3 regions of the Vibrio sp. 2132-1 genome follow, and region 2 is predicted to be linked to each of the others. Evidence: riboswitches for the same ligand, from Rfam matches in the RefSeq annotation. Region 2 holds a riboswitch; each other region holds the start of a gene.

Region 1 (4,284 bases), on a different contig from region 2:
TCTCAAGGTATTGAAATTATTGAAGGCTTTGACCCGTCTCAACTCGACCCTCAACCAGATCTTGTGGTGATTGGTAATGCGATGAGCCGTGGCAACCCTTGTGTCGAGCATGTGCTCAACACTAACATGCGTTACACCTCTGGCCCGCAGTGGCTCAACGAGTTTTTGCTGCATGATCGTTGGGTATTGGCGGTATCGGGTACACATGGGAAAACGACCACGTCGAGCATGCTTGCTTGGATACTTGAAGATTGTGGTTATCAACCGGGTTTCTTAGTCGGTGGGGTACTCGGTAACTTCGGAGTGTCTGCTCGTTTGGGTGAAAGTATGTTTTTTGTCGTTGAAGCGGACGAATATGACAGTGCTTTTTTCGATAAGCGTTCTAAGTTTGTGCATTACCATCCTCGCACTTTAATCATGAATAACCTTGAGTTTGATCATGCTGATATCTTCGATGATCTAGAAGCGATCAAGCGCCAATTCCATCATTTAGTGCGAACTGTACCGGGCAATGGATTGATCTTAGCGCCGAGAAAAGATCAGGCGTTAGCGGATGTATTAGAGCGTGGCTGCTGGACTGAAAAACAGTTCTCTGGTGAGAATGGTGACTGGCAAGCGCACAAATTAGTGCTTGATGGCTCAAAATTTGACGTTGCGTTGCAAGGCGAGAAGGTTGGTACCGTCGAATGGAATTTGGTGGGTGACCACAATGTGGATAATGCGCTGATGGCAATCGCTGCTGCACGACATGTTGGAGTCACTCCGGATCTTGCTTGCCAGGCATTAGGGCGTTTCATCAATACCAAGCGCCGTTTAGAGCTGAAAGGTGAAGAACAAGGTGTGACGGTTTACGATGATTTTGCGCATCACCCAACGGCAATTGAACTTACTGTCGGTGGTTTGCGTAACAAGGTAGGTGAAAAACGCATCCTTGCTGTGTTAGAGCCGCGGTCTGCCACCATGAAGCGTGGTGTACACAACAACACACTTGCAGAGTCACTACACAGTGCAGATGAAGTCTTCTTGTTCCAGCCAGATAATATCGAGTGGTCTGTGCAAGACATTGCCGACCAATGCAAACAGCCAGCGTTTGTCGATGCCGATATAGATAACTTTGTAGCCAAGATCGTCGAACGTGCGCGACCAGGTGACCAAATTCTAGTCATGAGTAACGGTGGCTTTGGTGGTATTCACGGAAAACTTCTTGAGCAGTTAAAACAAAAAGCCTGATTGATATGCAAAACAAAACACAACCCTCTCACAAAAAAGCCATCACGTTGGCATTAACGGGTGCTTCTGGTGCTCCCTACGGCCTTCGTCTTTTAGAATGCTTGGTTGCGGCGGATTATCATGTCTACGTTCTGATTTCTTCGGCGGCTCGTGTTGTGATGGCAACCGAGCATAATCTTAAGCTACCAAGTGGCCCAGAAGCGGCGCAGCAAGCATTAGTAGAGCACCTGAACTGCAATCCCGATAACATCACCGTTTGCGGTAAAGATGACTGGTTCTCACCGGTTGCGTCTGGTTCTGCTGCACCAAAGCAAATGGTGGTTTGCCCATGTTCTGCGGGAAGCGTTGCAGCGATTGCGCATGGTATGTCAGATAACTTGATCGAGCGGGCCGCTGATGTGGTAATGAAAGAGCGCGGGCAGCTGTTGCTCGTGGTTCGCGAAACACCATTTTCAACGCTACATCTGGAGAACATGCACAAACTGTCGCAAATGGGCGTCACCATCATGCCAGCAGCTCCAGGCTTCTATCATCAGCCAAAGAGTATTGAAGACTTAGTGGATTTTATGGTGGCGAGAATTCTTGACCACTTAGGTATTGAGCAAGGTTTGGTGCCTCGTTGGGGTTATGACCAGCGCTCGTGAGCTGATTGTGTAACCACTCAAATACCTTTACAATCCATCCAACTCATCGGGGAGCAAACCCATTTAGCATTGAGTCAATCAATGCATTGGGGCGCTGAGACCTAAGTGTTTAACTAGGGACCCGTATTACCTGAACCAGATAATGCTGGCGTAGGAATTGAGTCTGGATATTGGAAGTCCTTAATAGCCGCCTCAAACCCTGTGCCGCTCAACTTATTTCTCTGAAATACTCATGGAGAGCGAGCAGTGAAACCCACTCTAAATCTGATTGCCCTAGCTGCAATCACCTCTACTTCAGCGTTTGCCGCTGAAAACACATTAACCATCTATACCTACGACTCTTTTGCCGCAGATTGGGGGCCGGGTCCTAAAATCGAGCAAGCTTTTGAAGCAAAATGTGGCTGTGACGTTAACTTCGTAGCGTTGGACGATGGTGTGTCGATTCTGAATCGTCTTCGTCTTGAAGGCGGTAATAGCAAAGCGGACATCGTATTAGGTTTGGATAACAATCTGATGGCAGAAGCGAAGAAAACCGATCTGCTTGCCGAGCACAATGTGGATACGGCTAACACAGTGTTACCAAACGGTTGGAGTGACACGACGTTTGTACCGTACGATTACGGCTACTTCGCGTTTGTGTACAACAAAGAGAAACTGGCTAATCCGCCGAAAAGCATGAAAGAGCTGGTGGAAACGCGCAACGATCTGAAAGTGATTTACCAAGATCCGCGGACTTCAACGCCGGGCCAAGGCTTAATGCTATGGATGAAATCTATTTATGGCGACGATGTGACGCAAGCGTGGCAGAAGCTAGCGAGCAAAACCGTAACGGTCACGAAAGGTTGGTCTGAGGCGTATTCTATGTTCCTCAATGGTGAGTCCGATTTAGTGCTTTCTTACACCACTTCACCTGCGTACCACTTAATTGCGGAAAACGATTCGAAGTTTGCTACGGCGAATTTTGCTGAAGGCCACTACATGCAAGTTGAAGTAGCCGCTAAAGTGAAAGGGGCAAAAAATTCAGAACTTGCTGATCAATTTATGAGTTTCATTTTAAGTGATGAGTTCCAATCGGCGATGCCAACGGGTAACTGGATGTACCCAGTCACTGACGTTGAGTTACCTAAAGGTTTTGAAACTTTGAGTGTTCCAAGCAAGTCGTTGAGCTTTAGTGCTGATGAAGTGGCAAAAATGCGTAAGTCTTGGATTCGCGAATGGCAAAGCGCATTGACGTTTTAGCTGACGTTTCCATCCTCATCTGAATGAGATAGGTTTTACCTTTGAATTCTGTTCCAAAAATAGGTTTAGGGGTCGCGATGATCATCGCGACCTTTGTTATTTCTGCCCTAGGTGCTTTGATTGTTCAAGCCCCTTCACTTGATGTGTCTGTGGTATGGGGCGACCCGTACTATCAACATGTCACCAAGTTCAGTTTCTACCAAGCGTTTCTTTCCACATTGCTCAGTGTTGGCTTTGCCATTCCAGTAGCGCACGCACTTTCGCGTCGCCAATTTATTGGTAAATCATTACTGCTTAAGCTGTTTGCATCGACACTGGTTTTGCCGGTTTTGGTTGGTGTTTTTGGGCTGTTAGCGATTTATGGCAACAGTGGTTTGTTGGCGCAGTGGTTGCAAAGTTTCGACACTAAACTGCCATTCTCTATTTACGGTTTGAACGGCATTTTACTCGCCCATGTGTTCTTTAATTTACCTTACGCGGCACGATTGCTTCTGCAAGCCTTGGAGTCTATTCCTGCCGAGCAGCATAAGCTTTGCGCGCATCTTGGGATGAGCCATTGGGATAAGTTTCGCTGGGTAGAATGGCCGCGTTTAAGGCAGCAGCTTCCCCACGTTTGTGGGTTGGTGTTTATGTTGTGCTTTACCAGTTTTGCCACTGTAATGGCGTTGGGGGGCGGGCCAAAATCCACCACCATTGAATTGGCCATTTACCAAGCGATTAAGTTTGATTTTGATTTACAAGCTGGGGCGTTATTGGCGCTGTGGCAGATGCTGTTATGTGGACTGCTTGCTATTGGAGTGCAGAAGTTAACAAGGCCTGTTTCTATCAGTGCTGGAAGCACATCGGTACAGCAATATTTAACGAAGGATCATGGGTGGTCAAAAGCTTGGGATAGCTTTTGGATCATAGGTGCCTTTTTACTGGTAATACCGCCGTTATTGATGGTGTTACTGAGTGGCATCAACCAACAAGTTTGGACAGTATTAACCGATGAGCGTTTTTGGTCTGCGCTATTGAACTCCCTCAAAGTCGCCTGTGTCGCTAGCGCGCTTGCGGTCGCTGCAGGGGTGTCCATACTATTGACCAGTCGCCGTTGGCGGTTGCAGTACAAAAACACGCGAGCCGATCAGATTGAGTTAATCGGCACCGTTATTTTGGTGACTCCAGGTCT
Region 2 (4,284 bases):
ATTCTACCCGCCATTGACTGTTTGCCGTCTTTTTCAAACAAGGTATACGCGTAACAAGTGAACGAGCGCTCGAAGTGTTGACACAATGTGCCTTGAGTATTGGCAATGATCAGTTGTGTTTCGCCATCGCTGTAACCATTGTAAGGTGCGCTAGAAGCGTGAGGCAGAGCCACTACGCCTTGCTCAAGTGCGAGAGACAGTTCAATTTTTTCATCAACCGAAGTTGTGTCTTCTTGAGCAATCTCAGCCACGTCAGTCGTGATTTGGCTGTTCACACAACTAATGGTCTGATGTTCATCTTGCTTGGAAAAACGAGCGCTTTGCAGTGCATTAGTCAGCATCAAATCTAAGCTTGGTTGTTCTAATGACTCAGAATAGCTCGTTGCAACACGCGCATCTTTCACAACACGAACACCCAGCACTTGGCTTGAGCTTACTTTGTACTCATCCAGCTTTCCTTGGTTCGCTTTCAAAGAAAAGCTACTGTTACGGTTTACAATGACGTCCGCTTCTGCACCTTGGCGTTTTGCTTCTGATAGGACGTAATCAACCGCATTAAGAATGTGTTGTTCTTGGCTCATTAGTTACCGCCTCCTACCAGAATGTTATCTACTTTCAGCGTTGGCTGACCGACAGTTGTTGGTACTGAACCACTCACGGAACCACACATGCCCGGCGCAAGCGCCATGTCTTTGCCGACCATGCTGATTTCTTTCAACACTTTTGGACCCGTGCTGATCAGCGTTGCTGTTTTCAGAGGCTTGGTGATTTTGCCATTTTCAATGAGGTAGGCTTCACGAACAGCAAAGTTAAACTCCCCCGTACCCGGTTGAACAGAGCCACCGCCCATCTTCTTCGCATAGATACCACGTTCGATGCCTGCCAGCATGTCATTAAGTGAATGCTCGCCCTCTTCGATAAAGGTGTTACGCATGCGCGAGGTTGGTGCGAACTTGTAGTTTTGACGACGACCAGAACCCGTAGGCTCATAACCTGTCTTCATGCCACCCATTTTATCGACCATGAAGCTGGTTAGCTTACCGTCTTTGATCAGTTGAGTGCGCTGAGTCTTCATACCTTCATCATCAATGTGAATCGAGCCCCATTCGTTGGTCATGGTGCCATCATCGACTGCATTCACTGCGGTGTGAGCAACCATTTCGCCCATCTTGTCGTGGAAGACTGATGCTTTCTTCGCAACTGAAGTGGTTTCTAGCAAGTGACCACATGCTTCATGGAAGATAACGCCGCCAAAGCCGTTACCAATCACCACCGGCATTTCACCCGATGGACAAGCATCCGCGCCAAGTTTTACTAACGCTTGCTGCGCGATAGTTTGACCTAGCTCTTTGGCATCAAGCTGTTCACTGAATTCCCAACCAGCAAGAGCGCCAGGACCTTCCATACCAGAAGACTGCTCATTACCTTTTTGCGCGACAGTGTTACCAGCAACACGAATGTAGTGGCGAGTATCGTCAACGTGTAGACCTTCTGAGTTGAAGATAGACACTTGTTGCTCGCGCTGAAGAACGCTGCCAATAAACTGGCTGATATGCTCACTCTCAGCACGTGCGGCTTGGTCAACTTTCAATAGAAACGCGATTTTTGAATCTAGGTTAGCATCCTTACTTAGCGACATGCGGCAACCATGTTGGATTGGGTAGCGGTTCAAATTCAAAGAACCCGCTGACGCGATTTGCTCACGCTTGTCTTTTGCAGCAAGCAGCGAGGTTACGCGCTTTAGTTCGGCTTCATCTGTGCTGTTGGTGTAACCGTAAAGCACCTTATGACCGAAAAAAAGACGAATACCGATACCAAAATCGATACCCGAGTTAACCTTATCCACTTCACCAGATGAGATCTGGACAGTGTTGGTTTGGTGATGTTCAACGAATAGTTCAGCGAAATCAGCCCCCAAAAAGAGTGCATGATCGATCACTGACTTCGCTGTTACAGAATTAAGCATGAAGTCTCCTTGCTCGATGATCGTCTTAGCCTTCCTAATTAACTGTGAAAAAGTTCAACAAAGTTAAATTGGCAACACGTTAAATTTTAACAGTTTTTTAACCTTGTTTTGTGCTAATCCTTGCTTAACGAGACCACGATTATTTATTAAATATTTCAGGTTCTGCTCATTCACCAGAGCGTTGCACTAGTAAATTCCACACAGCAAACCATTTAGGTGCTTACTTTATCACTCACCTCGCATAATTGAATACTCATTATAATTACGCTCAAAAAACGTATCCCTTCCGCAATGGTCCTGCTATCATCCGAACGAAATAGTCGGGGGGCCACACGACAAGTGTTGGCTGAGATCGAAATTCGAGACCCGTTGAACCTGATTCAGTTAGCACTGACGTAGGGAACTATGCACACTTTGCCTTTCGTCGCCCCTCTTAGGTAAGCGATAGCGATCGAAAAATCGATCTATCTGCAACGGTCAAAGTCAGTTCCTATACGTCTTGTAGTAGGAGCGACCATGACGCAGCAATCACAACCTCATTCACATCACACGCCAGCCTTGCCTACCCCTATCGTATTGACCATCGCGGGCTCAGACAGTGGTGGCGGTGCAGGTATTCAAGCCGACATCAAAGCGATGTCCGCAACCGGCAGTTTTGCTTGCTCGGTAATCACGGCGATTACTTCGCAAAATACCCAAGGCGTTTCTGCGATTTTCCCCATTCCTCTCGACCATGTAGAGAGCCAACTTGATGCAGTATTTACCGACCTCAACATCGTTGCAGTCAAAGTGGGCATGCTGGCCGATTCCAACATCATCAAAGTCGTTGCAGACAAAATTAAGCAATACCAGCCAAAACACCTCGTGATTGACCCTGTAATGGTGGCCACTAGCGGTGATCTATTACTGGAACAGTCGGCAATCAGCACTTTAAAAGAAGAATTGATTCCGCTCGCAGACATCATTACCCCTAACCTACCCGAAGGCGCAGCATTGACGGGTAAGCCAATGCCTCAATCAGAATCTGAAATGAACGATATGATTACCGACCTTCGTGCGCTTGGCGCCAAAGCTATTCTGCTCAAAGGCGGTCACCTTGAAGAAAATGAAAACAGCAACGATCTGCTTATCATGCAAGACAGTGCCGAGTTAATCAGCGCTAAACGCTTTCCAACCAAAAACACTCATGGCACAGGCTGCACGCTGTCTTCTGCTATCGCGTCTTATCTTGGCCAAGGCAACAACCTACACAAAGCGGTGCACCTGGGTAAGCAGTACATCAGCCAAGCTATCGCACACGCTGATGAATTGGATGTAGGTAAAGGCCATGGCCCTGTGAACCACTTTTTTGCGGGCCATACTTATGTTCGCTAACGCGATTGGCATTCAGCTTTCCGATGCTAGTCTGCGATACAAAGATAGCCAAACACCGACTTTAGCAGGAATGAACATGACCATTCCCGTCGGTAAATGGACGGTATTACTCGGACGAAGTGGCTGCGGGAAAACCACAATATTGCGTTACTTAGCTGGCCTGCTGGATGACCAAGTTGACTGGCATGGCGAACTCATCACAACGGATGGCGCTGCACTGCATGACCGTATCGCTTACATGGCTCAGCAGGATTTATTGCTACCGTGGTTGAATGTGTTAGACAACGTCTGCCTCAGTTCTCGATTTTCTCAAGAGCAAGCACCAGAGAAAAATAGACAACGTGCACTGATTTTACTAAGCCAAGTGGGACTCGCCGATTACGCGGATGCTAAGCCAGCTCAGCTCTCTGGCGGCATGAGACAACGTGTTGCCCTTGCTCGCACTCTGATGCAAGACAAGCCTCTAGTTCTGATGGATGAGCCTTTCTCTGCACTGGACGCGGTTACTCGTCATAAGTTGCAAACCTTGTCTGCCGAATTGCTGAAAGATAAGACGGTTGTTCTGATTACCCACGACCCACAAGAAGCGGTGCGATTAGCTCACCAACTCTATGTGTTGCAAGGCACACCTGCGCAAGCTCAGCACTTGGTCGTTCCAGACTCCAAGCCGCCCCGAGTTCTCGATGGAGAGTGCGCCGCGCTTCAACAAGCGATTTTGGATCAATTGGAGAAAGACTATGAGTGATATGACTCAGTACAACTCCGTTTCGGCACGTATTAGTAAAAAAGAACGCGTGACCCATCCGGCTCTGCGCTTAGTTATCAGCACAGCGGTGATCTTGGGATTGTGGCAGTTGGTCGTGGTGATATTCGACATGCCAAGCTTCATCTTACCTTCACCAATTGAAGTGCTGGATAGATTGGTCACTCGTTACGATGTCCTG
Region 3 (4,284 bases), on a different contig from region 2:
TGCGAATCCCTATTGAAATGGATGGTGTACCTTTCTTGAGCCAGCAGCCTATCATGCCAGGTGAAACATTCGTTTATGAATTTACACCACCAGATGCGGGCACATTTTGGTATCACCCACATATGAATAGTGTGAAGCAGCTTGGTAAGGGCTTAGTCGGGCTAATTGTCGTTGAAGAGGCAGAGCCTGTTCAGTTTGATGAAGAGCATGAAGTCGTCCTCAAGCATTGGCACTTAGACAAACAAGGTCAGTGGAAGAACCTTATGGTGCCGCGCTTGAGCGCTCGTATGGGGACTCCCGGAGAGTGGAGTAGCGTCAATGGTGTGCATGAACCTGTTTATACGCTGAAGCAGAATGCTACCACACGATTAAGAATTGCTAATGTCGATAACACCATTACTTACCCGATCGCTATAGAAGGCGCAGAGGCTTGGGTTATTGCTATTGATGGTAACCCTGTTAAAACGCCTTATAAGCTCACTCAGCACAAAATTGGTCCGGGAATGAGGTTAGATATCGGATTGATTGCTCCAAAGGCTGGAAAACGTGTTTATGTGCGTCAAATGAAAGGACGCTTCCCATTCCTTTTGTGCGAGTTTGACGTTGTTGAGTCTGACCTGTCGAACAACCAGAAACTGCCTTTATTACCTCTCAACCCTGTGCCAGCTCTCGATTTGAAAAATGCAGAGCAAATCGATTATGTGTTTGAGTGGGAGGGGGCGATCACTCCTGCTGATAAATCGGGCAAAGCGATACCTAAATTCTGGCTGATGAACAAACGGGCTTGGGAGGGAATGAGCAAAGATAATATTCCAGCGCCCCTTTCAACATTGGAGATGGGAAAAACCTATATCTTCAACCTAAAGAACGTCACCCAATATCATCATCCTATTCACCTTCATGGACACACATTTACGGTTCTTGAGTTAGATGGAAAAAAACTCGACGAACCGTTTCATACCGATACGGTCTTGCTTGGAAAAAACGGCAGTGCGAAAGCGGCATTTGTTGCAGATAACCCTGGACGTTGGATGTACCATTGTCATGTGATCGAACACATGAAGACGGGGTTGATGGGTTATATTGAAGTAAAGTGACTCCTGTAACTTTTTAAATCTTGATAAGTTTTAAGCGCTATAATTTGCTGAATTCTAAGATTGTATAATCACTATTGCCGTAAATTTGATTACAATGTCTCCATTAACTTTTCTGGGGGAATTATGGGACAACTATCCGTTTTGGGTTTTATTGCATTGGGTGGTGCATTTGGTGCATGTTCTCGTTACTTAATTTCTGAACTTTGTGTCATTTTATTGGGGCGTGGTTTTCCATATGGTACGTTAACCGTTAACGTTGTTGGCTCATTTATGATGGGCTTATTGATAGCAGCTTTCGATAATGAACTTTTGGCAACGGAACCTTGGCGACAAGTGATTGGCTTGGGTTTTTTAGGCGCACTAACGACGTTTTCCACCTTCTCGATGGATAATGTTTTGCTTATGCAGCAGGGCGCTTTCTTTAAGATGGGGTTGAACGTATTGTTGAATGTCGTGTTAAGTATTTCAGCGGCGTGGATAGGCTTTCAATTATTGATGCGCAGCTAGCAAAGTAGTTAAAAATTGAACAGGTCGGCTTGGTTTCACCAAGCCGTTTTTATATACTGACATCACTTGTCGGAGTGCCATAAGGCTGAGACCGTTAATTCGGGATCCGTTGAACCTGATCAGATTAGAATCTGCGAAGGGAACAAGAGAAGATATTCACACCGGAGTTCTTTCTGGTTGATCTATCAAAAGTCGAATGTTGTTACAGGCAAATATCGTAAGCTTTAACTAGCCTTAATTTGACTCCTCTTGTCGCATCTATCCGCCAAGCATTTTTATCCAATTACTTTTTATCTAGTATAACAAAGCAAGGAAAAATGCTATGTCGAGTCGCAAACAAGCGAGACTGGAAGCAAAACAGTTCATTGATACACTCTCGGTACAACCGTACCCCAATTCAAGCAAAGTCTACGTAGAAGGCTCACGTCCAGATATTCGTGTGCCAATGCGTGAAATATCACTCGCTGATAGCCTTATTGGAGGCACAAAAGAAGCGCCTATATTCGAACCTAATGAGCCAGTACGCGTTTACGATACGTCGGGTGTATACACAGATCCAGAGCACACCATAGACCTCTATAACGGCTTACCTAAGCTGAGAGAAGGGTGGATTGAAGAGCGCGCCGATACTGAGCTACTTGATGAAGTAAGCTCGGTGTACACCAAAGAACGCTTAGAAGACGAAACACTAGACGGTCTTCGTTACGGTAATCTACCACGTATTCGACGTGCCAAAGATGGCCATTGTGTGACTCAATTGCACTATGCTCGCAAAGGTATTATTACCCCAGAAATGGAATATATCGCGCTGCGTGAAAACATGGGGCGTGCCAAGTATCGCGATGAAGTGCTGAATCAACAGCATCCGGGTCAAAGCTTCGGAGCGAACCTACCAAAAGATATTACCGCCGAATTCGTGCGTAAAGAAGTCGCCGAAGGTCGCGCTATTATCCCTTCAAATATTAACCACCCAGAATCCGAACCAATGATCATTGGACGTAACTTTTTGGTCAAAGTGAACGCCAACATCGGTAACTCATCGGTCACTTCTTCGATTGAGGAAGAAGTAGAAAAGTTAGTATGGGCAACGCGTTGGGGTGGAGATACCGTAATGGATCTTTCTACTGGACGTAACATCCACGAAACTCGCGAGTGGATTCTACGTAACAGTCCGGTTCCGATCGGTACCGTGCCAATGTACCAAGCGCTTGAGAAAGTGAATGGTGTTGCTGAAAACCTTAACTGGGAAGTGATGCGCGATACCCTGATTGAGCAAGCAGAGCAGGGCGTTGACTACTTTACTATCCATGCCGGTTTACTACTTCGTTATGTGCCAATGACTGCAAAACGCGTTACTGGTATCGTCTCTCGTGGTGGTTCTATCATTGCGAAATGGTGTTTAGCGCATCACCAAGAAAGCTTCTTATATACCCACTTCCGAGAGATCTGTGAAATCTGTGCTAAGTATGATGTGGCACTTTCTCTCGGTGATGGTCTGCGTCCTGGCTCGGTGGCCGATGCTAACGACGAAGCGCAATTTGCAGAGCTTCGTACCCTTGGTGAGTTAACCAAGATTGCGTGGGAATACGACGTACAAGTAATTATCGAAGGTCCTGGTCATGTTCCAATGCATATGATCAAAGAGAACATGGAAGAGCAGTTAGAGCACTGTCATGAGGCTCCTTTCTATACCCTTGGTCCATTGACGACAGACGTCGCTCCTGGTTACGACCATATTACTTCAGGCATCGGCGCTGCCATGATTGGTTGGTATGGCTGTGCAATGCTTTGCTACGTAACTCCGAAAGAGCACCTCGGTTTACCAAACAAAGAAGACGTGAAAGTAGGCATGATCACTTACAAGCTTGCTGCGCACGCCGCTGATTTAGCGAAGGGACACCCTGGTGCACAAGTTCGTGATAACGCGCTTTCTAAAGCTCGCTTCGAGTTCCGTTGGGAAGACCAATTCAACTTGTCGCTCGACCCAGATACCGCGCGTGCTTTCCATGATGAAACCTTGCCTCAAGAGTCTGGAAAAGTCGCTCACTTCTGTTCGATGTGCGGACCAAAGTTCTGCTCGATGAAGATTTCGCAAGAGGTTCGAGAATATGCGAAAGACACTGAGCAAGTTGCTGCGGACCAAGCTATCTCGATCAAAATGCTGGATGATCCTCTTGAGGGGATGCGTCAGAAATCGCAAGAATTTAGAGAGTCAGGCTCCGAGCTATACCACCCAGCAGCACATGCCGAGGTAAGTGACTAATGAGCAAAATCCTTATTCCGTCATCATTGATTGAACTGACAGGTTTAGTTCAGCAATGTTTGTTGTTGGCGAAAGAACAGGGTTTTAGCATCGAAGACATTGAGTTGGGTGTGAGCCCAACTCAATCTATTCAGCTTGTTCGCGACCAACAGATTACACATATAACGACTGACCTTATTGGTGGACATAACTTTGAGCCTGAGTGTTCATTTACTCTCTATTACCGTTCTGCTTTGTCGGTAGAAGCGTGTGCTAAGCAACCGTCGAAAGCGATTTATATTGGCATTGCTGATACGCAGGTTTCCGATGAAAAGGAGAAAGTGCTTCAGCTTGATATCTGGCGTCACCCAATCAACGACGAAGTGAGAGCGCTTTCTGTTAAGTCCAAACTCAACGCAATGTTCGATCCCGAACATC

Evidence for each region. Region 2 has a riboswitch for thiamine pyrophosphate ahead of thiD (bifunctional hydroxymethylpyrimidine kinase/phosphomethylpyrimidine kinase). Riboswitches for the same ligand answer to the same signal wherever they lie in the genome.
Region 1: another riboswitch for thiamine pyrophosphate. It lies ahead of thiB (thiamine ABC transporter substrate binding subunit); the one in region 2 lies ahead of thiD (bifunctional hydroxymethylpyrimidine kinase/phosphomethylpyrimidine kinase).
Region 3: another riboswitch for thiamine pyrophosphate. It lies ahead of thiC (phosphomethylpyrimidine synthase ThiC); the one in region 2 lies ahead of thiD (bifunctional hydroxymethylpyrimidine kinase/phosphomethylpyrimidine kinase).

The regions. Positions count from the first base shown of each region.
Region 1 covers NZ_JAWPON010000008.1:4,599-8,882, forward strand. Annotated here, with positions in the region: gene mpl (UDP-N-acetylmuramate:L-alanyl-gamma-D-glutamyl-meso-diaminopimelate ligase) at 1-1,230, shown strand, start outside; gene R8N47_RS10490 (flavin prenyltransferase UbiX) at 1,236-1,874, shown strand; TPP riboswitch at 1,912-2,048, shown strand; gene thiB (thiamine ABC transporter substrate binding subunit) at 2,121-3,113, shown strand; gene thiP (thiamine/thiamine pyrophosphate ABC transporter permease ThiP) at 3,155-4,284, shown strand, end outside.
Region 2 covers NZ_JAWPON010000015.1:120,362-124,645, reverse strand. Annotated here, with positions in the region: gene R8N47_RS17465 (TldD/PmbA family protein) at 1-581, opposite strand, end outside; gene R8N47_RS17460 (TldD/PmbA family protein) at 581-1,966, opposite strand; TPP riboswitch at 2,278-2,385, shown strand; gene thiD (bifunctional hydroxymethylpyrimidine kinase/phosphomethylpyrimidine kinase) at 2,483-3,340, shown strand; gene R8N47_RS17450 (ABC transporter ATP-binding protein) at 3,330-4,085, shown strand; gene R8N47_RS17445 (ABC transporter permease) at 4,078-4,284, shown strand, end outside.
Region 3 covers NZ_JAWPON010000026.1:33,354-37,637, reverse strand. Annotated here, with positions in the region: gene R8N47_RS21720 (multicopper oxidase family protein) at 1-1,097, shown strand, start outside; gene crcB (fluoride efflux transporter CrcB) at 1,221-1,604, shown strand; TPP riboswitch at 1,665-1,763, shown strand; gene thiC (phosphomethylpyrimidine synthase ThiC) at 1,927-3,867, shown strand; gene R8N47_RS21705 (thiamine phosphate synthase) at 3,867-4,284, shown strand, end outside.